One region of the Streptomyces sp. NPDC039423 genome, then DNA from elsewhere that is predicted to be linked to it. Evidence: riboswitches for the same ligand, from Rfam matches in the RefSeq annotation. Region 1 holds a riboswitch; the other holds the start of a gene.

What was found. Region 1 has a riboswitch for glycine ahead of gcvP (aminomethyl-transferring glycine dehydrogenase). Riboswitches for the same ligand answer to the same signal wherever they lie in the genome.
Region 2: another riboswitch for glycine. It lies ahead of gcvT (glycine cleavage system aminomethyltransferase GcvT); the one in region 1 lies ahead of gcvP (aminomethyl-transferring glycine dehydrogenase).

Annotation. Positions count from the first base shown of each region.
Region 1 is NZ_JBVKAH010000004.1:672,088-682,127, reverse strand. It holds gene ACZ7LK_RS17240 (bifunctional nuclease family protein) at 1-171, shown strand, start outside; gene ACZ7LK_RS17235 (MerR family transcriptional regulator) at 522-1,187, shown strand; gene ACZ7LK_RS17230 (DNA polymerase IV) at 1,248-2,813, shown strand; gene ACZ7LK_RS17225 (PRC-barrel domain-containing protein) at 2,741-3,106, opposite strand; glycine riboswitch at 3,222-3,321, shown strand; gene gcvP (aminomethyl-transferring glycine dehydrogenase) at 3,505-6,390, shown strand; gene ACZ7LK_RS17215 (DUF5999 family protein) at 6,450-6,656, opposite strand; gene ACZ7LK_RS17210 (hypothetical protein) at 6,906-7,499, opposite strand; gene ACZ7LK_RS17205 (glutamate-cysteine ligase family protein) at 8,020-9,546, shown strand; gene ACZ7LK_RS17200 (CPBP family intramembrane glutamic endopeptidase) at 9,648-10,040, shown strand, end outside.
Region 2 is NZ_JBVKAH010000002.1:920,790-930,829, reverse strand. It holds gene ACZ7LK_RS10225 (ABC transporter permease) at 1-850, opposite strand, end outside; gene ACZ7LK_RS10220 (enhanced serine sensitivity protein SseB C-terminal domain-containing protein) at 1,148-1,939, opposite strand; gene ACZ7LK_RS10215 (enhanced serine sensitivity protein SseB) at 1,981-2,730, opposite strand; gene ACZ7LK_RS10210 (AAA family ATPase) at 2,835-3,497, opposite strand; glycine riboswitch at 3,651-3,743, shown strand; gene gcvT (glycine cleavage system aminomethyltransferase GcvT) at 3,899-5,014, shown strand; gene gcvH (glycine cleavage system protein GcvH) at 5,073-5,450, shown strand; gene glyA (serine hydroxymethyltransferase) at 5,463-6,722, shown strand; gene ACZ7LK_RS10190 (L-serine ammonia-lyase) at 6,883-8,253, shown strand; gene ACZ7LK_RS10185 (CopD family protein) at 8,240-9,181, opposite strand; gene ACZ7LK_RS10180 (EF-hand domain-containing protein) at 9,178-9,393, opposite strand; gene ACZ7LK_RS10175 (ADP-ribosyltransferase) at 9,489-10,040, opposite strand, start outside.

The sequences.
Region 1 (10,040 bases):
TCCGACGCCATAGCGCTGGCCCTGCGCACCGGGACTCCGATCTACGGGAGCGACGGCGTCCTCGACGACGCGGGGATCGCCATCCCGGACGAGCAGGAGGACGAGGTGGAGAAGTTCCGCGAGTTCCTCGACCAGATCTCGCCCGAGGACTTCGGCACCAGCAGCCAGTGAGGCCTACGGCCCGGTGAGCCGGTTGCCGTGGTACGGCCGTGGCTCCGGGAGGCCGGTGGTCCTGCCGGTGGTGCGGCCCTCGGGGGGATGCCCGCCGAGGGGCCGTCGGGGCCGGCCCTGCGCGTCGCCCGCCGTCCGCGAACGGACGTTCGCGGGGTGGTCCGGGGAGCGCCGATCGGGGTCCGAGGTGAGGGCTTTCCGCCCATTCGGCCATCTCTACCCGTATTCGGGATACGAGAAACCACTCTCAGGGTGATTATCACTCGGCGTGCCGAGTGTGGCGATCGTTGACGCACCCCTGGCGACTGCCTACCGTCGAGATGGCAGGTCAAGGACGGAGGGTCGGCGTGATGAGCAGCGGCGACGGTGCGACTGGGGGCCTCCCCGGACGAAGTCTGGGGACGAGCGGGCCGTATCCGCTCTACGGGAGCACGGCCGACCGGTTCCCGGCGGGAGTGGCCGGTGGCGCGGGTGCCGACGCCGTGGCGGCAGACCCGGGCGAAGGGGCCGACGAGGCCCCGGAAACGATCGGCTACCGGGGCCCCACCGCGTGCGCGGCCGCGGGCATCACGTACCGGCAGCTCGACTACTGGGCCCGTACCGGGCTGGTGGAGCCGAGCGTGCGGCCCGCGTACGGATCCGGCACCCAGCGGCTCTACAGCTTCCGGGACGTGGTCGTCCTCAAGATCGTCAAGCGGTTCCTGGACACGGGGGTCGCCCTCCAGAACATCCGCGCGGCCGTGCAGCACCTGCGCGCCCGGGACGTCGGCGACCTGGAGCGCATGACGCTCATGAGCGACGGCGCCACCGTCTACGAGTGCTCCTCGCCGGACGAGGTCGTCGATCTGCTCCAGGGCGGCCAGGGCGTCTTCGGGATCGCCGTGGGCGTGGTGTGGCGGGACGTGGAGGCGGCGCTGTCGCAGCTCCACGGGGAGCGCGTCGACACCGGCGAGACCCTGGTGCGGCACAACCCTTCCGACGAACTGGCGCGCAGGCGTCGCGACCGGGCCGTCTGACCGCCGCGTTCCGCACGGGTGTGCGGGCGATTGTCAGTGGTGTGCGGCAGCATCAGTGGTGTGAGAGCCGCGCCGACGATCCTGCATCTGGACATGGATGCCTTCTTCGCGGCCGCCGAGCAGGCGGCGAAGCCGAGTCTGCGCGGCAAGCCGGTGGTGGTCGGCGGGCTGGGACCGCGCGGGGTCGTCGCCACCGCGTCGTACGAGGCGCGGCGGTTCGGGGTCCATTCGGCGATGCCGATGGCGCAGGCGCGGCGGCTGGCGCCGAACGCCGCGTACCTGGTGCCGCGCTTCTCGCTCTACCGCTCGGTGAGCGACCAGGTCATGGAACTGCTGCGGGGGCTGTCGCCCCTGGTGGAGCCGCTGAGCCTCGACGAGGCCTTCGTGGACCTGGAGGCCGGTGGCTCGGCCCATGACGCGCGGACGGCCCGGGAGGCCGGTGAGCGGCTGCGCAGGGACATCCGCGCGGTGACCGGACTGACCGGCTCCGTCGGGCTGGCCGGCTCCAAGATGATCGCGAAGATCGCCTCGGAGGAGGCCAAGCCGGACGGGCTGGTGCTGATCGAGCCCGGGACGGAGCGCGAACTGCTGGACCCCAAGTCGGTGCGGATCCTGCCGGGGGTGGGGCCCGCCACCGGGGAGCACCTGCGGCGGGCGGGGATGACGACGGTGGCGGACCTGGCGGCGGCGGGCGAGGACGAGCTGGTACGGCTGCTGGGGAAGGCGCACGGGGAGTCGCTGTACCGGATGGCCATGGGGCACGACGACCGGCCGGTGGTGGCGGAGCGGGACGCCAAATCCGTGTCCGTGGAGGACACCTTCGACGTGGACCTGCACGACCGGGTGCGGGTGCGGACGGAGGTGGAGCGGCTGGCCGAGCGGTGCGTGCGGCGGCTGCGCGGCGCGGGCCGGTCGGGGCGGACGGTGGTGCTCAAGGTGCGGAGGTACGACTTCTCCACGCTGACCCGGTCGGAGACATTGCGCGGCCCGACGGACGACCCCGTGGTGGTGCGCGAGGCCGCGGCGCGGCTGCTGGACGCGGTGGACACCACGGGCGGGGTGCGGCTGCTGGGCGTCGGGGTCACGGGGCTGGCGGACTACACACAGGAGGACCTGTTCGCCCAGGCCGCGGCGGAGCGGGCGGCCGCGGAGGGGCAGCCGGGGCCGTCGGAGGGCGGGGCCGCGGAGCGCGTGGCGGCGGTGGGCGCGGATGCCACCGGTTCCGGCGCGGCGGGTGCCGGCGGCGGGGGCACGCACGGCGAGGGGCCGCCCGCTCCCGGGGCGGTGGCCGGCGGGGCGGCCGCGGGGGTTCCGGTGCCGGGTGCGGGCGCCGCGGCGGGGGAGCCGGGTGCGGCGGAGCCGGAGGCGCGGCGGTGGTCGGCGGGCCAGGACGTGCGGCACGCCGCGTACGGCGCGGGCTGGGTGCAGGGCAGCGGGCTGGGCCGGGTGACCGTGCGGTTCGAGGAACCCGGGTCGGCGCCCGGGCGGGTGCGCACGTTCCGGTCCGACGACCCGGACCTGGAGCCGTCGGACCCGCTGCCGCTCGTGGCGGGTCAGTCCTCCTGGCCGGCGACCTTGCCGAAGTCGCGGTCCGTGGACGGCGGCGGCGGGAGCGCGAGCCCGTAGTGGTGGTAGAGCTGGAGCTCCTGCTCCGGCGACAGGTGCCGGCCCACGCCGAAGTCCGGAGCGTCCTTGATCAGGCCGCGGTCGAAGGGGACGTGCAGACCGTCCTCGGCCAGCTCGCTGGGGTCCAGGGGCACGAAGGCGTCCCGGCTGAACAGGCCCGTGCGGACGGCGGCCCACTCCGGTGCGCCCGTCGCGTCGTCCAGGTAGACCTCGTCGACGGTGCCGATCTTGTGGCCGTTGCGGTCGAAGGCCTTGCGGCCGATCAGGCTGCGCGGATCGATATCGGTCTGCACGGTCCCTCCAACGGGTCGCAACCGGCTCTGTCAACACTACGAAAGTGCACTTCGGTGACGTCGGCCACTCGAGGGATCGGGCCGGGACCGCGCTGGTAGGCTGGCAGACGGCCGCTGACCCCGTGCGGGAGAGTCCTCCGGAGAAACCTTTCGGAGGCGCCGAAGGAGCAAATCCTCCCCGGAATCTCTCAGGCACCCGGTACCGCACGGACGAGGTCACTCTGGAAAGCAGGGCGGGCGTCGGACGGCATCCGCTCTCACCGACGGTGAAAGCCGGCCCGCCCCGCCATGGGGAGGTCCGGTGAAGCTCTCAGGTTGAGATGACAGAGGGGGAGGCCGTCCGGGCACCCGCGCCGTGGTGCCCCTCGCAGGTCGTATCGACCAGGAGGCCTCCGCCAATGACCGCCAACCGCATTCCGCTCTCCGCACTCGAACAGGGCATCCCGTTCGAGCAGCGGCACATCGGGCCCGACGAAGAGGCCCAAGCCAAGATGCTCGCGCAGGTCGGCTACGGTTCGCTCGACGAGCTCACGGCTGCCGCGGTGCCGGATGTGATCAAGAGCGCCGAGGCGCTGGGGCTGCCCGCCGCGCGCACCGAGGCCGAGGTCCTGGCCGAGCTGCGCTCGCTCGCCGACCGCAACCAGGTCCTGGCGCCCATGATCGGCCTCGGCTACCACGGCACCTTCACCCCGCCGGTCATCCTCCGCAACGTCATGGAGAACCCGGCCTGGTACACCGCGTACACCCCGTACCAGCCGGAGATCTCGCAGGGCCGCCTGGAGGCGCTGCTCAACTTCCAGACCGTGGTCGCCGACCTGACGGGGCTGCCCACCTCCGGCGCCTCGCTGCTCGACGAGGGCACCGCCGCCGCCGAGGCCATGTCGCTGGCCCGCCGCGTCGGCAAGGTCAAGAACGGCGTCTTCCTGGTCGACGCCGACGCCCTGCCGCAGACCATCGCCGTCATCGAGACCCGCGCCGAGCCGACCGGCGTCGAGGTCGTCGTCGCCGACCTGAGCGAGGGCATCCCGGCCGAGGTCGCCGAGCGCGGTGTCTTCGGCGTCCTGCTCCAGTACCCGGGCGCCTCCGGTGCCGTACGGGACATCAAGCCCATCATCGACCGGGCGCACGAGCTGGGCGCGATCGTCACGGTCGCCGCCGACCTGCTGGCGCTGACCCTCCTCACCTCGCCCGGTGAGCTCGGCGCCGACATCGCCGTGGGCACCACCCAGCGCTTCGGTGTGCCGATGGGCTTCGGCGGCCCGCACGCCGGCTACATGGCCGTGCGCGACACCTTCGCCCGCAGCCTGCCCGGCCGGCTCGTCGGCGTCTCCGTCGACGCGGACGGCAACAAGGCGTACCGCCTGGCCCTCCAGACCCGTGAGCAGCACATCCGCCGCGAGAAGGCCACCAGCAACATCTGCACCGCCCAGGTGCTGCTCGCCGTCATGGCCGGCATGTACGCGGTCTACCACGGCCCCGACGGGCTGAAGCAGATCGCCCAGCGCGTCAACCGGTACGCGGCGCTCCTCGCCGAGGGCCTGCGTGCGGGCGGTGTCGAGGTCGTCCACGGCACGTTCTTCGACACGGTCACCGCCCGGGTTCCGGGCCGGGCCGCCGACGTCGTCGCCGCCGCCCGCGAGAACGGGGTCAACCTCCGTCTCGTCGACGCCGACCACGTCTCCGCCGCCTGTGACGAGACCACCGGCCGCGCCCAGCTCGCCGCCGTGTGGGACGCCTTCGGCGTGTCCGGCGACATCGAGGTGCTGGACTCCGCCACCGCGGACGTGCTGCCGGCGGAGCGCCTGCGCTCCGACGCGTACCTCACCCACCCGGTCTTCCACGCGCACCGGTCCGAGACCGCGATGCTGCGCTACCTCCGCAAGCTCGCCGACCGTGACTACGCGCTGGACCGCGGCATGATCCCGCTCGGCTCCTGCACCATGAAGCTGAACGCGACCACCGAGATGGAGCCGGTGACCTGGACCGAGTTCGGCCAGATGCACCCCTTCGCGCCGGTCGACCAGGCGCAGGGCTACCTGACCCTGATCCAGGAGCTGGAGGAGCGTCTCGCCGAGGTCACCGGCTACGACAAGGTCTCCATCCAGCCCAACGCGGGTTCGCAGGGCGAGCTGGCCGGTCTGCTCGCCGTCCGCGCCTACCACCGCGCCAACGGCGACACCCGGCGCACGGTCTGCCTGATCCCCTCGTCCGCGCACGGCACCAACGCCGCCAGCGCCGTGATGGCCGGGATGAAGGTCGTGGTCGTCAAGACCGCCGACGACGGCGAGATCGACGTCGAGGACCTGCGCGCCAAGATCGAGCAGTACCGCGACGAGCTGTCCGTACTGATGATCACCTACCCGTCCACGCACGGCGTGTTCGAGGAGCACGTCGCGGACATCTGCGCCCAGGTCCACGAGGCCGGCGGCCAGGTGTACGTCGACGGCGCCAACCTCAACGCGCTGGTGGGCCTCGCCAAGCCGGGCCACTTCGGCGGCGACGTCTCGCACCTCAACCTGCACAAGACGTTCTGCATCCCGCACGGCGGTGGCGGCCCCGGTGTCGGTCCGGTCGGCGTCCGGGCGCACCTCGCCCCGTACCTGCCCAACCACCCGCTCCAGCCCGCCGCGGGTCCGGAGACCGGCGTCGGCCCCATCTCGGCGGCGCCGTGGGGTTCGGCCGGCATCCTGCCGATCTCCTGGGCGTACGTCCGCCTCATGGGCGGCGAGGGCCTGAAGCGGGCGACGCAGGTGGCCGTGCTGGCCGCCAACTACATCGCCAAGCGCCTGGAGCCGCACTACCCGGTGCTGTACACCGGCCCGGCCGGGCTGGTGGCGCACGAGTGCATCGTGGACCTGCGGCCGATCTCCAAGGCGACCGGCGTCAGCGTCGACGACATCGCCAAGCGGCTGATCGACTACGGCTTCCACGCGCCGACCATGTCGTTCCCGGTGGCCGGCACCCTGATGATCGAGCCGACCGAGAGCGAGGACCTCGCCGAGCTCGACCGGTTCTGCGACACGATGATCGCGATCCGCGCGGAGATCGAGAAGGTCGGGTCGGGCGAGTGGCCCGCCGAGGACAACCCGCTGCGCAACGCCCCGCACACCGCGGCGGCGCTGGGCGGCGAGTGGACGCACGCGTACAGCCGTGAGGAGGCCGTCTTCCCGGCCGGTGTCTCCGCCGCGGACAAGTACTGGCCGCCGGTGCGCCGTATCGACGGCGCGTTCGGCGACCGCAACCTGGTCTGCTCCTGCCCGCCGCTGGACGAGTACGACAACTGACCGCCATGACGAAGGGCCGGTACGGGGTTTCCCGTACCGGCCCTTCGTCGTGCGGTGCCTCAGGCGGCGGTCACGACCTTCGCGGCGCTCAGCGGCCGGTGCGGCGCGATGATCTTGCCGTCCGGCAGCAGTTCACCGGTGTCCTCGAAGAGCAGGACGCCGTTGCACAGCAGGCTCCAGCCCTGTTCCGGGTGGTGGGCCACCAGGCGGGCCGCCTCCCTGTCGGCGGAGTCGGCGGTCGGACAGGCTGGCTGGTGCTGGCACATGGGTCGGTTCTTTCGCTGCGGTGTGGTGTGTGTCCTGCGGCTCGATGCGGTGTTCATGGCCGCCCCCCGTTTGTCGGTCGGTCCGTTCCCAGTGTTGCCCCACGGGCGTCAATCCGCAGGGATTTCGCGGCAGCGCTTCCTACTGCTTAATGACGTGTCACCCGCGTGGATGGTTCAGCTCAACCCCACTGTCCCTTCGGGTGGTTCGGCATGGCCCCAGCGGGCTAGTCCGATCGGACCGGGGTGATGTCACGCCGTTGACTCCAGCAACGGAGGCGGCACCAGTCGCAGGGTCAGCACGGGCAGCAGGTCGGCGACCCGGTACGGCAGGTGCGAGGCGATCCCCGGGGGCGCGGGCGCGAGCGGCACCAGCAGGTCCCCGGGGGCGGGGGCGCCGGCCGCGGGGTCGGCCTCCGGATCGGCGTGCAGCCACAGCGTCAGCATGTACAGGTCGGGTACGGACAGCAGGCGCGGCTGGTGCCGGGTCGCCATCGTCTCGGCCTGGCGCAGCGCCCGCTCCGTCGAGACCAGGTAGGGGCCCTCGAAGAAATGGGAGAAGGCCCAGCCGTCGGGCGTCAGGACGGTGTCCGCGGCGGCGACCGCCCGGTCGCCGTTGCGGATCTGGAATCGCCAGCCGGTCAGCCGGGTACGCGGTGCGCCGACGGGCGGGACCGTCTGGTCGCGGACGTCCAGGACGTGGACGGGCAGCGGGAGTTCGGGGCTCAGCGGTCCCTGGACGGACCGGAGAGCGGGGGTGTGGGCCTCGCGGACGGCGGGCGAGCCGAGCGCCGCGAGGACACTGCGCAGGGCAGCCGCGGGGGCCGGGGAGACATGGAGCGGCATGGTGGGTCGCCTCTCAGTCAAGAGACAGGGTGATGCGGGGGAGGGTGCGGACGGCAGTGTCAGCTTCGGGGTCAGAGGGTGCCGGAGGGCCGACGGGCCGTGGCCGGACTCGACTCTCTGCCTCGTCGCGGAGTTTATACGACACGTGTTCACGCGATGTTTCCGCTAGCCGTCGGCGATATTGCCGACAAGGCCGAATCCGGTCTTCAATTCGCGAGGTATCTGTGGATTTCCCGCGGGGCCCGAGGCCACTGCCAGCGGCGTTGTCCGGCACGCGGTAGGCCGAATGGCGCCGCCGTTTCCACCGTCCGCCGGCCGCGTCCCGCGGGCCCGGACCCGGTGCCGGAGGCGGTAACCGCCCGCTGCCTCATGCCTCCGGAATGTGCCGGACAAACATCGTAACCAGCCTACCGTCCACGGCCTGCCGATGTGGGCGTTACAGATCAGTCCGGCTGGGCATTATCGTCCGTGACGCGAGCGGAGGATGCCGCGCGCCGCCCACTCGAGGAGGGACACTTCGATGGGGGAGAAGATCGCGGCAGGCGGCTTCGACCTGTCCGATCGGCAGAGGTACCGCAGGAAACTCCAGGAGTGCCTGACGGGACTGGAGCGACTCCTTGCCGACAAGAGGTTCGACCGGCCACGCAATCTCGTGGGGCTGGAGATCGAGCTGAATCTGGCGGGTGCCGACGGCATGCCGCGGATGATGAATGCCGAGGTGCTGGAGAGGATCGCGAGCCGGGATTTCCAGACGGAACTCGGAATGTTCAACCTTGAGGTGAACATCGCCCCGCACCGGCTCGGCGGCCGCGTCTTCGACCAGCTCGCCGAGGAGTTGCGCACCGGCCTGGCGTACGCGCACCGCAAGGCGCAGGAGGTGGACGCCGGCATCGTGATGATCGGCATCCTGCCCACGCTGGCCCAGGACGACCTGGTGTCGGCGAACCTCTCGGACGTCGACCGCTACCGGCTGCTCAACGACGAGATAGTGACCGCGCGGGGCGAGGACTTCACCCTCGACATCGAGGGCGTGGAGCGGCTGAGCTGCACCGCGAGCTCCATCGTCCCGGAGGCGGCCTGCACCTCGGTGCAACTGCACCTCCAGGTCACCCCGGAGCGCTTCGCCGACGTGTGGAACGCGGCCCAGGCCATCGCCGCAGTCCAAATCGCGGTGGGGGCCAACGCCCCGTTCCTGTTCGGCCGGGAGCTGTGGCGCGAGTCCCGCCCGCCGCTGTTCACCCAGGCCACCGACACCCGCCCGCCCGAGCTCCAGGCCCAGGGCGTACGGCCGCGCACCTGGTTCGGGGAGCGGTGGGTCTCGTCGGCGTACGAGCTGTTCGAGGAGAACGTGCGGTACTTCCCCGCGCTGCTCCCGATCTGCGACGAGGAGGAGCCGCTGCGTGTCCTGGACGAGGGCGGCGTCCCGGCCCTCGCGGAACTCGCGCTGCACAACGGCACGGTCTACCGCTGGAACCGGCCGGTGTACGGGGTCGTGGACGGCGTGCCGCACTTGCGCGTGGAGAACAGGGTGCTGCCGGCCGGCCCGACCGTGGACGACGTGCTCGCCAACGCGGCCTTCTACTACGGCCTGGTGCGCGCGCTCGCCGAGGAGGCCCGGCCGGTGTGGAGGCGTCTCTCCTTCGAGGACGCCGCCGCGAACTTCGACGCGGCCTGCCGGTACGGCATCGAGGCCGAGCTGCGCTGGCCGCGACCGGGGCGGGGCGGCGGGGTCACCACGGTGCCGGCGGTGAAGCTGGTGCGGGACGAGCTGCTGCCGCTGGCCGCCGCGGGCCTGGACGCGTGGGGAGTGGAGCCCACCGACCGCAGGCGCTACCTCGGGATCATCGAGGAGCGCTGCAAGCGCAGGGTGAACGGCGCCTCCTGGCAGGTGGAGACGTTCCACCGGGCGCTGGAGGCCGGGCTCGGGCGGGAGGCGGCGCTGGCCGCCACCACCCGGCAGTACTGCCGGCTGATGCGCCAGGGGCACCCGGTCCACACCTGGCCGGTCGGCTTCCCCGGGGAGCCCTCGGCGCGACTGGAGGGCTGAGGGCAGGGGAGGCCGTCGCGCGGGCCCCGGCCGGGTCGGCGGCGCGACCGTCGGGCAAGCTGTGACGTCCCAGACGGTCGACCCGAGGCAGGTGCGCGTACGTGGCTGGATCTCTTCCCGCGGAGAGCGTGGGGGTACGGACCCTGCGGTCCGAGACGGTGCTCGTCCTGGCCCTCTCCCTCGGGGCGAGCGGGGTGTCCGCGCTGATCAGCTTCATCGGGTCGCTGACGAAACCGGGCGGGCTGAAGGACCAGGCGGCGACGCTCAACGGCTCGTACGCACCGGGGCGGCCCTGGCTGGACCTGGCCTGGCAGCTCTTCGGGATCGCGACCGCGCTGGTGCCCGTCGCGCTGGTGGCGCACCTGCTGACCCGCGAGGGCGCGGGGCTGCGGGCCATCGGTTTCGACCGGAGCCGGCCGTGGCCGGACCTGGGGCGCGGGGCGCTGGTCGCGGCCGGCATCGGCAGCGCGGGACTCGCCTTCTACCTGGCCGCG
Region 2 (10,040 bases), on a different contig from region 1:
ACGAGGCCTGCGGTGGCTGGATCCCGACGCCGAGGAAGCTGAGCGACGCCTCGAAGATGATGTTGGTCGGAATGAGCAGGGTCGCGTAGACGGTGATCGGTCCCACGAGGTTCGGCAGCAGCTCGCGGAAGAGGATGTACGGGCCGCGGGCCCCCATCCCGCGCGAGGCGTCGATGAACTCGCGCTCGCGCAGGGCCAGGGTCTGGCCGCGCACGATACGCGCCATGTAGGGCCAGTTGAAGAACCCGATGACGAAGATCAGCACGCTGATGTGCAGCGGCAGGCCCTCCAGACCGAAGGCACCGCCCTGGAGCGTCGCCGAGATGGCGATGGCGAACAGCAGCAGCGGGAAGGCCAGGAAGGTGTCCATCAGCCGGCTGACGAAGGTGTCCACGCGGCCGCCGTAGTACCCGGCGATCAGGCCGAGCACCACGCCGATGACGTTGGACAGGATCGTCGCGCCGAAGGCGACGACCAGCGAGACCCAGGAGCCCTCCAGGATCCGGGCGAGGATGTCGCGGCCGAACTTCGGGTCGACGCCCAGCGGGTGGTCCACGCTCATCCCGCCGAGACCGCCCTTGGGGAGGGAGGTGTTGGGGTCGAGCAGGTCCTGCTGGAAGGCGTTCGGGTCCAGCCCCAGCACCGACTGGATCGGGCGGGAGAGGACGGCGATCAGGATGAGCAGGACGACGACGATCCCGCCGGTCACCGCCAGCTTGTCCCGCTTGAAGCGGGTCCAGGCGATCTGACCGAGTGAACGACCTTCGATCTGCTTGGACTTGACGCCTTCAAGTACGGCCTCAGGCGCTGCCTCGGCCTGCGATCCGGTGGTCTCCATGGGTGCGGTCATCGTCCCTCGTGCTCGCCCGTGCCGACGGTCGCCGACAGTGCTCGACGAACCGCCCGGGTCTGCGGCGCGGTCCGTTCAGGGGGTGCGGAAATGCGCTGCACGCATGTGCGACGTCCCCTGGTTGGGGGGAGTCTTCAATGGGTTCACGATCACCCGCCAGACCTCACCGGGAATGTTTGCGCAACCGTGATGCGGGTCGTCGGCTTCCGTTATGCGGACGGGAAGATCGCCTCAGCGGACCAACTCGGCCGCTACTCCACCGAAACGGACACCGGGTCGCGGCCCGCTCGGGACGTGTCAGGAGCGGGGCGGGTAGCCGTACCCCGTGCCCGGGACCATGGGGGCGGTGGCGTGCGCCTCCCGGTCGTAGAAGGGGCGGGCGTTGGCCCGCAGCCACATCGTCACCGGGTCGTACTCGTCGGACATGGCGACCGTGGAGACGGGCAGGCCGTCGGGGACGGCGGTCACGGACTGCTGCATCATCGCGCGCACCGCGTCGACGGACGCCTGGCCGGTGTCGTACAGGTCGAGGCCGATGGCGAGGTACGGGGTGCCGAGGGCCGGCTGGACCCAGGCGCGGCGCAGCGAGCGGACGGCGGGGGTGCGGTGGGCGTTCTGGGTGAGCAGGGCGTAGAACTGCGGGATCTGGATGCCGGGTTCGGACAGTTTGAGCGGTCCGGCGGGCATCCGGTCCAGGCCGGTGGCGATGCGGCGCAGGTCGGGCCACGGGATGCCGACGCCGCCGCCGGGCGCGTGCGGGTTGAGCCAGATGCCCCAGCGGTCGGGGTAGAGGGCGCGGGCGATGTCGCGGCCGCCGATGACCTCGTGGGCGCGGTTCCAGCCGGAGACGGCGAGCTCCTGCGCGGAGGTGACGCACGGGGCGTACCCGAGGCCGTCGACCTCCATGTTGCCGTACTGGGCGTCGGAGGAGCCCGCGTGGCCGTGCCAGAGCAGCATCCACAGCCGGCCCTCGGCCAGGGCGTGCAGCAGCGCCTCGTACGTGTCGTAGCGCCCGGGCGTGACCTCGCCCAGCAGGTGCTCGACCTGTCCGGCGGCCGCTCCGGCCGCCGCGGTGCCTGACGCGCTCACCCTGGGTCCCGCCCCTCTTCCGTCCACCCGACCAGACCAGCTTATGCGTGCCCGCGCCGGTAGAAGGGCCGCACCTTCTCCAGCATCCAGTCGCCGACCGGGTCCTGGGCGACGTCGAGCAGGACCATGTTGACCGGCCAGGGCACCGCCGTGGGGCCGACGCGGCCCAGTGCCCGGCCCAGGGCGTCCATCGGTACGGTGCGGTCGGCACCCTCCCAGGAGGAGAGCTGTACGCCGATGAACAGGGTCGGGCTGTCGCCCTCGATGCTGGCGAGGCAGCGGCGGGCGGTCAGGACGGTGGCGGTGGCGTCGAACTCGGCGGCCGCGGCGGACAGGAAGTCCACCGGGTCCTCCTGCCAGTCCGGCTCGAACAGCCGCACCCGGGCGCCGCTCGCGGGGCCGTCCAGCGGGGTGCGGCCGGTCCGGCAGAGCTCGGCGACGGCGGGCGGGGGCAGCGGGGCGCCGACGGCACCGCCCGGATTCACGGCGATGCCGAGCTGCGGGGGCAGGCCGCGCGCGAACTCGACGGCCGGGGCGACGGCGTACGGCATGTGGGCGCCGACGCAGTGGGTGAACTGTGCCAGGGAGCTGAAGACCGGGACGTAGGGGAGGCCGTCGATCTCCAGGGTGGGCAGGTCGAGGCTGGGGCTGTCGGGGGCGCCGCCGTTGGGCAGGGGCACCCATATGTCGCTGCGGCCCAGCACCTCGACGAGGCGGCCGCCGGCCGCGGGGTTGCCGAGCGAGGCGGCGAGCACCTCTTCGAGCTCGTTGCCCGGCCATGCAGTGTCCACTGGTGTTCCTGGTCCTTCCCGCGCGTGCCTGTCGCTGCCCGCAGCACCCTAACGCGGGGCCCGCCGGAGCGCGTCGGCCGCTGGGGGTGCCGGAGCGCGCGGGGTCAGGAGAAGGTGACGCGGGTGAGCGCGGACGCCGCCGGCCGGTCGAGCAGGACGGCCGAGGCGCAGCCGCGCGGCACGACGCCCCGCTCGGCGTCCCGGACCAGCCGGCCCACCGCCGCGCGGTGCCGCCGGAAGGCGTACCCGGACACCCCGCGGCCGCGCTCCCGCTGGCCCTGGCGGGCGGTGCCGGGCGGGACGTCCAGCAGGAGCAGGTGCAGGGCCCTGCCGCGCCGGGCCGCCTCGCGGGCCAGCCAGCGGCGCACCCAGGCCTGCGTGCCGCAGTCGTGGACGACGGCGGCGGCGCCGGAGCGCAGCACCCGCCACAGCCCCGCGTAGTGGGCGAACCGGACGAGGGGGCGGTAGACCGCGTACGGCAGGAAGCCGGGCACCCGGCGCTCCCAGCGCTCGCGGGTGTCCTGCGAGTCGATGCCGCAGCCCGGGGCCGTCCGGGCGATCAGCGTGGACTTCCCGCTGCCCGGCAGGCCGGAGACGACCACCAGGTCGCCGGGGGCGAAGGCCAGGGTCCGGGGGAGCCGGCCGTCGCGGTCCCGCAGGTCGCGCACCACCGGCAGGGCGGCGGCCGCCGCACGGCCCCGCGCGGGCAGGCCCGGCTGAGCGGGTACACCCGTCGTCGCGTACCCACCGGTCCGCTGCAACGTCATCGCTTCTCCCCCTGCTGGGTCGGCTGACCCGACCCTTGCCCAAGAAGTGTAAAGAAGGGGTAATAAGGCACAAGCGATTTGCCGTCGCCGGACCGCGTGCAATGATGTGCGCGCCGACGCACACCGTTGCGCCACAACCGCATACCGGCCGCTTGAATCCGCGCGGGAGAGTTCCGGGTCCCGCCCGGGCGCCGAAGGAGCAAGTTCCTCCCTTGAATCTCTCAGGCCCCGTACCGCGTGGATGAGGCAGATCTGAAAAGCGGGCCGCCGCGGCGGCTCCACCCAAGGTGCAAGCCGAGGGCCGTCCCCGTACGGTCACGGTGAACCTCTCAGGTTCCGATGACAGATGGGGAGGATCGTCTTCGAGCCATGCCCGTCCTGGGACCTGGGAGCCACATCACATGAGCACTGCCCCCCGCCTGACCGCCCTCGATGCCGTGCATCGTGCGCTGGGCGCGACCATGACCGACTTCGCGGGCTGGGACATGCCGCTGCGGTACGGGAGCGAGCGCGACGAGCACAACGCCGTCCGCACCAAGGCCGGACTCTTCGACCTCTCCCACATGGGTGAGATCACCGTCACCGGGCCGCAGGCCGCGGACCTGCTGGACTTCGCGCTCGTCGGCAACATCGGCAGCGTCGGCACCGGCCGCGCCCGCTACACGATGATCTGCCAGGAGGACGGCGGGATCCTCGACGACCTGATCGTGTACCGGCTCGGCGAGACCGAGTACATGGTGGTCGCCAACGCCTCCAACGCGCAGGTCGTCCTCGACGCGCTCACCGCCCGTGCCGCCGGCTTCGACGCCGTGGTGCGCGACGACCGGGACGCCTACGCGCTGCTGGCCGTCCAGGGTCCGGAGTCCCCCGGCATCCTGAAGTCGCTCACCGACGCCGACCTGGACGGGCTGAAGTACTACGCGGGCCTGCCCGGCACCGTGGCGGGCGTGCCCGCGCTGATCGCCCGTACCGGCTACACGGGCGAGGACGGCTTCGAGCTGTTCGTGGAGCCGCGGTACGCGGAGGAGCTGTGGCAGGCGCTGACGGCGGCGGGGGCCGGGGTCGGCCTGATCCCGTGCGGGCTGTCCTGCCGCGACACGCTGCGCCTGGAGGCGGGCATGCCGCTGTACGGGCACGAGCTGACGACCTCCCTGACCCCGTTCGACGCGGGCCTGGGCCGGGTGGTCAAGTTCGAGAAGGAGGGCGACTTCGTGGGCCGCGAGGCCCTGACGGCCGCCGCCGAGCGGGCGCAGATCGCCCCGCCGCGCACACTGGTCGGCCTGGTCGCCCAGGGCCGCCGGGTGCCGCGCGCCGGGATGTCCGTGGTGGCGGACGGCACGGTGATCGGCGAGGTCACCTCGGGTGCCCCGTCGCCGACGCTGGGCAAGCCGATCGCCATGGCCTACGTGGACGCGGCGCACGCCGCGCCGGGCACCGAGGGCGTCGGTGTCGACATCCGCGGTACCCATGAGCCGTACGAGGTCGTGGCGCTGCCGTTCTACAAGCGCCAGAAGTGACCACCCGCACCACCACCCCGTTCACCAGCACTCCCCCGCGTACAGGAGAATCCCAGTCATGAGCAACCCCCAGCAGCTGCGCTACAGCAAGGAGCACGAGTGGCTGTCGGCCGCCGAGGACGGCGTGTCGGCGGTCGGCATCACGGAGCACGCGGCGAACGCCCTCGGCGACGTCGTGTACGTCCAGCTCCCGGCGGTCGGTGACACGGTGACCGCGGGCGAGACCTGTGGTGAGCTGGAGTCGACCAAGTCCGTCAGCGACCTGTACTCCCCGGTGACCGGCGAGGTCGTCGAGGCCAACCAGGACGTCGTCGACGACCCGTCGCTGGTGAACACCGCCCCGTTCGAGGGCGGCTGGCTGTTCAAGGTACGCGTCGCGGAGGAGCCGAAGGACCTGCTCACCGCCGACGAGTACACCGAGTTCTCCGGCAGCTAAGGACCTTCCCCGATGTCGCTTCTGAACACCCCTCTCCACGAGCTGGACCCGGACGTCGCCGCCGCCGTCGACGCCGAGCTCCACCGGCAGCAGTCCACCCTCGAGATGATCGCCTCGGAGAACTTCGCTCCGGTCGCGGTCATGGAGGCCCAGGGCTCCGTCCTGACCAACAAGTACGCCGAGGGCTACCCCGGCCGCCGCTACTACGGCGGCTGCGAGCACGTCGACGTGGTCGAGCAGATCGCCATCGACCGCATCAAGGCCCTCTTCGGCGCCGAGCACGCCAACGTCCAGCCGCACTCGGGCGCCCAGGCGAACGCCGCGGCGATGTTCGCCCTGCTCAAGCCGGGTGACACGATCATGGGCCTGAACCTCGCCCACGGCGGTCACCTGACCCACGGCATGAAGATCAACTTCTCCGGGAAGCTCTACAACGTGGTCGCGTACCACGTCGACGACGCTACCGGCCAGGTCGACATGGCCGAGGTCGAGAAGCTCGCCAAGGAGCACAAGCCGAAGCTGATCGTCGCCGGCTGGTCCGCCTACCCGCGCCAGCTCGACTTCGCCGCCTTCCGCCGGGTGGCGGACGAGGTCGGCGCGTACCTGATGGTCGACATGGCCCACTTCGCGGGTCTGGTCGCCGCCGGTCTGCACCCCAACCCGGTGCCGCACGCCCATGTGGTCACCACCACGACCCACAAGACGCTGGGCGGCCCGCGCGGTGGCGTGATCCTGTCCACGGCCGAGCTCGCCAAGAAGATCAACTCCGCGGTCTTCCCCGGTCAGCAGGGCGGTCCGCTGGAGCACGTGATCGCCGCCAAGGCGGTCTCGTTCAAGGTCGCGGCGAGCGAGGACTTCAAGGAGCGCCAGCAGCGCACCCTGGACGGCGCCCGCATCCTGGCCGAGCGCCTGATCAGGGACGACGTCAAGGAGCACGGCGTCTCCGTGCTGTCCGGCGGCACCGACGTCCACCTGGTGCTGGTCGACCTGCGCAACAGCGAGCTGGACGGCCAGCAGGCCGAGGACCGGCTCCACGAGGTCGGCATCACGGTCAACCGCAACGCGATCCCGAACGACCCGCGGCCCCCGATGGTCACCTCGGGCCTGCGGATCGGCACCCCGGCGCTGGCCACCCGCGGCTTCCAGGCCGAGGACTTCACCGAGGTCGCCGACATCATCGCCGAGGCGCTGAAGCCGGCCTACGACGCGGACGCGCTCAAGGCCCGGGTCTCGGCCCTCGCCGCGAAGCACCCGCTTTACCCTGGTCTGTAGCCCGTACGGCGTTACGTACGTAACAGACTGATCTGCGGGGCACCGCGCACACTGGACAGTGAGTGCGGTGCCCCGTCTCTTGCCCCGCTCTTCGCCCCACCCCCGTTGTCCCTGCACCACCCCGGCAGACAGCGACGTCTTCCCACCAAGGAGTACCCCCGTGGCCATCTCGGTCTTCGACCTGTTCTCGATCGGCATCGGCCCGTCCAGCTCCCACACGGTGGGCCCCATGCGGGCCGCCCGGATGTTCGCCCGCCGCCTGAAGAACGAGGGCCTGCTGGCCCCCACCGCCTCGATACGCGCCGAGCTGTACGGCTCGCTGGGCGCGACCGGCCACGGCCACGGCACCCCCAAGGCCGTCCTGCTCGGCCTGGAGGGCGACTCGCCCCGCACGGTCGACGTGGAGAGCGCCGACGACAAGGTCGAGCGGATCAAGGCCGACAAGCGCATCAACCTGCTGGGCGCCCACGAGATCGGCTTCGACTTCGACGAGGACCTGGTGCTGCACCGCCGCAAGGCGCTGCCGTACCACGCCAACGGCATGACCCTGTGGGCGTACGACGCCGACGGCGCCACGCTGCTGGAGAAGACGTACTACTCGGTCGGTGGCGGGTTCGTCGTGGACGAGGACGCGGTGGCGGGCGAGAACCCGATCGTCCCCGACGACACCGCGCTGAAGTACCCCTTCCGCACCGGTGACGAGCTGCTGCGCCTGACCAAGGAGACCGGCCTGTCGATCTCCGCGCTGATGCTGGAGAACGAGAAGGCCTGGCGCACGGAGGCGGAGATCCGCGAGGGCCTCCTGGAGATCTGGCGCGTGATGCGGGCGTGCGTGGACCGCGGCATGTCCCGCGAGGGCATCCTGCCGGGCGGCCTGAAGGTCCGCCGCCGCGCCGCGAACACCGCCCGCAAGCTGCGCTCCGAGGGCGACCCGCAGGCCCTCGCCATGGAGTGGATCACCCTCTACGCGATGGCGGTGAACGAGGAGAACGCCGCGGGCGGCCGGGTCGTCACCGCACCGACCAACGGGGCCGCCGGCATCATCCCCGCGGTCCTGCACTACTACATGAACTTCGTGCCCGGCGCCGACGAGGAGGGCGTGGTCCGCTTCCTGCTCGCCGCGGGCGCGATCGGCATGCTCTTCAAGGAGAACGCCTCCATCTCGGGCGCCGAGGTCGGCTGCCAGGGCGAGGTCGGATCGGCCTGCTCCATGGCAGCGGGCGCCCTCGCCGAGGTGCTGGGCGGCAGCCCGGAGCAGGTGGAGAACGCCGCCGAGATCGGCATGGAGCACAACCTCGGCCTGACCTGCGACCCGGTGGGCGGACTGGTCCAGATCCCGTGCATCGAGCGCAACGGCATGGCGGCGGTCAAGGCCGTCACGGCCGCCCGCATGGCGATGCGCGGCGACGGCAGCCACAAGGTCTCCCTGGACAAGGTCATCAAGACCATGAAGGAGACGGGCGCCGACATGAGCGTGAAGTACAAGGAGACCGCGCGCGGCGGCCTCGCGGTGAACATCATCGAATGCTGAGGCGCGTGCTCACCCAGTGAGGGTCGGGCACCACCGTCAGGAGCGCCGACACCACGACGACCCCCGCCAGCACCGCCAGCTCGGTGCGGGCGGGGGTCGTCGCGTCCGCGCCCCGGCGCAGGCGGCCCCGGGCGGTCAGCGCCAGCGCGCTGGCCACGGCGACCAGTGCCAGCTTGGCCAGCAGCAGCCTGCCGTACGCCGAGGTGACCACCACGTCGGCGGGCAGGCGGCGCAGCGCCGAGCAGGTGCCGGTGACGGCGAGCGCGGCGTACGGCCAGAGGGCGAGCCGGGCGTAGCGCCGCAGGATCTCCCCCGCCCCGCCGCGCAGCCGCACCACGCGCAGCGCGTACAGCAGCCCGCCCGCCCACAGGGAGGCGGCCGTCAGGTGCACCACCGTGAGGGCGGTGCCGAGCTCCGGGGTGTACGGCTCGGGGTGCGCGCGCAGCGCCTCCGCCCCGACGACCAGGGCGAGCGGGCCGGCCGCCCAGCCGGGCCGCCCCAGCGCCACGCACCCGGCGGCCAGGGCGAAGCCGTTGGCCATGGCCAGCAGCAGCCCGCCGTCCCTGGTGCCGTAGGTGGCGGTGAGGTCCAGGTCGCTGATCCGCGCCAGCAGGACGATCTGCCCGGCGGACGCGGCGGCCCCGCCGAGGGCGGCCCACAGGGCCCACGGGCGGGGCACGCGGCCGGGCCCGGCGAGCCGGGCGCCGGCGAGTTCGCCGAGGTGCAGGGCGAGGGCGGCGAACACGGCGGCGCGCAGCACCGTGGTGGTGCCGGGCGCGGGGATGTGCAGCTCCCCCGTTCCCCGGGCGGCGATCCCGGTGCCGCACAGGGCGAGGGCGAGCAGGGCCGCCAGGGTGGTGAGGAGCGGGGTACGCGTACGGCGCCGCCCGGTACGCCGGGCGGCGCCGTTTCCGGTGTCTACGGTCACGCCTTGCTGAGGTGCGCCCAGAACTCGTCGAAGGTGAGCATGCCGTCACCGTTGCCGTCCTGCGCGTTGATCACGGCCTGGGCCACGGTCTCCGTGACGTTGAAGTCGCCGAGCTGCGCCATGACGCTCTTGTACTCGGCGGCCGAGATGAGCCCGTCGCCGTTCACGTCGTACCGCTCGAACGCCTTGCGCGCCTCTTCGATGTCCGCCACTGGTCCACCCCTTCTTGGTGCATAACTGACGCCGGTCAGGTTATCGGCAGGGGCGGGGGGCCGGATCCGGGGGCCTTGGTCCACCGTGGCGGGGCTCAGCGGCGCCAGGGCTCGTAGTACGGGTTGTCCTCGCACTCCGTCATGATCTCGATCTTCTTCACCAGGTCGACCGGGCAGACGCCGACGATGTGCTTGCGGGCGATGCCGCCGGGGAAGGCCACCTCCTCCTGGTCGGCGTACTTGTGGGTGTCGCCGATGGTGCCGTTGACGTCCACGCCCTTGGGGGCGTCCAGGTAGTAGTTGAAGCCGCTCTTCCACTTCTTGTAGAGGTCGTGGTCGTACGTCGTGGAGACGTACGGCGAGGGCTGGTTGACCAGCACGTACTTCTCGATGTCGTACTGGCCGTCCAGGGGTGCCTTCGGACGGAAGCCCTCCTCGAAGATCACCGCCGGGGGGCGGTTGTCGGCGCGGTAGAGCTGCTTGCAGTCCTTGCGCCAGGCGGGGGCGGGCGTGATCCGGTCGGGGTCGACGCGGCGGTCCGCCGCCGGGTAGAGCCGGTCCTCGACGACGGGACAGCTCGACGGGGCCTTCGCGGCGGCCGCCGCGGCGAGGGCGGGAGCCGCCGCGGCGGGGGCCCCGGCGGCCGG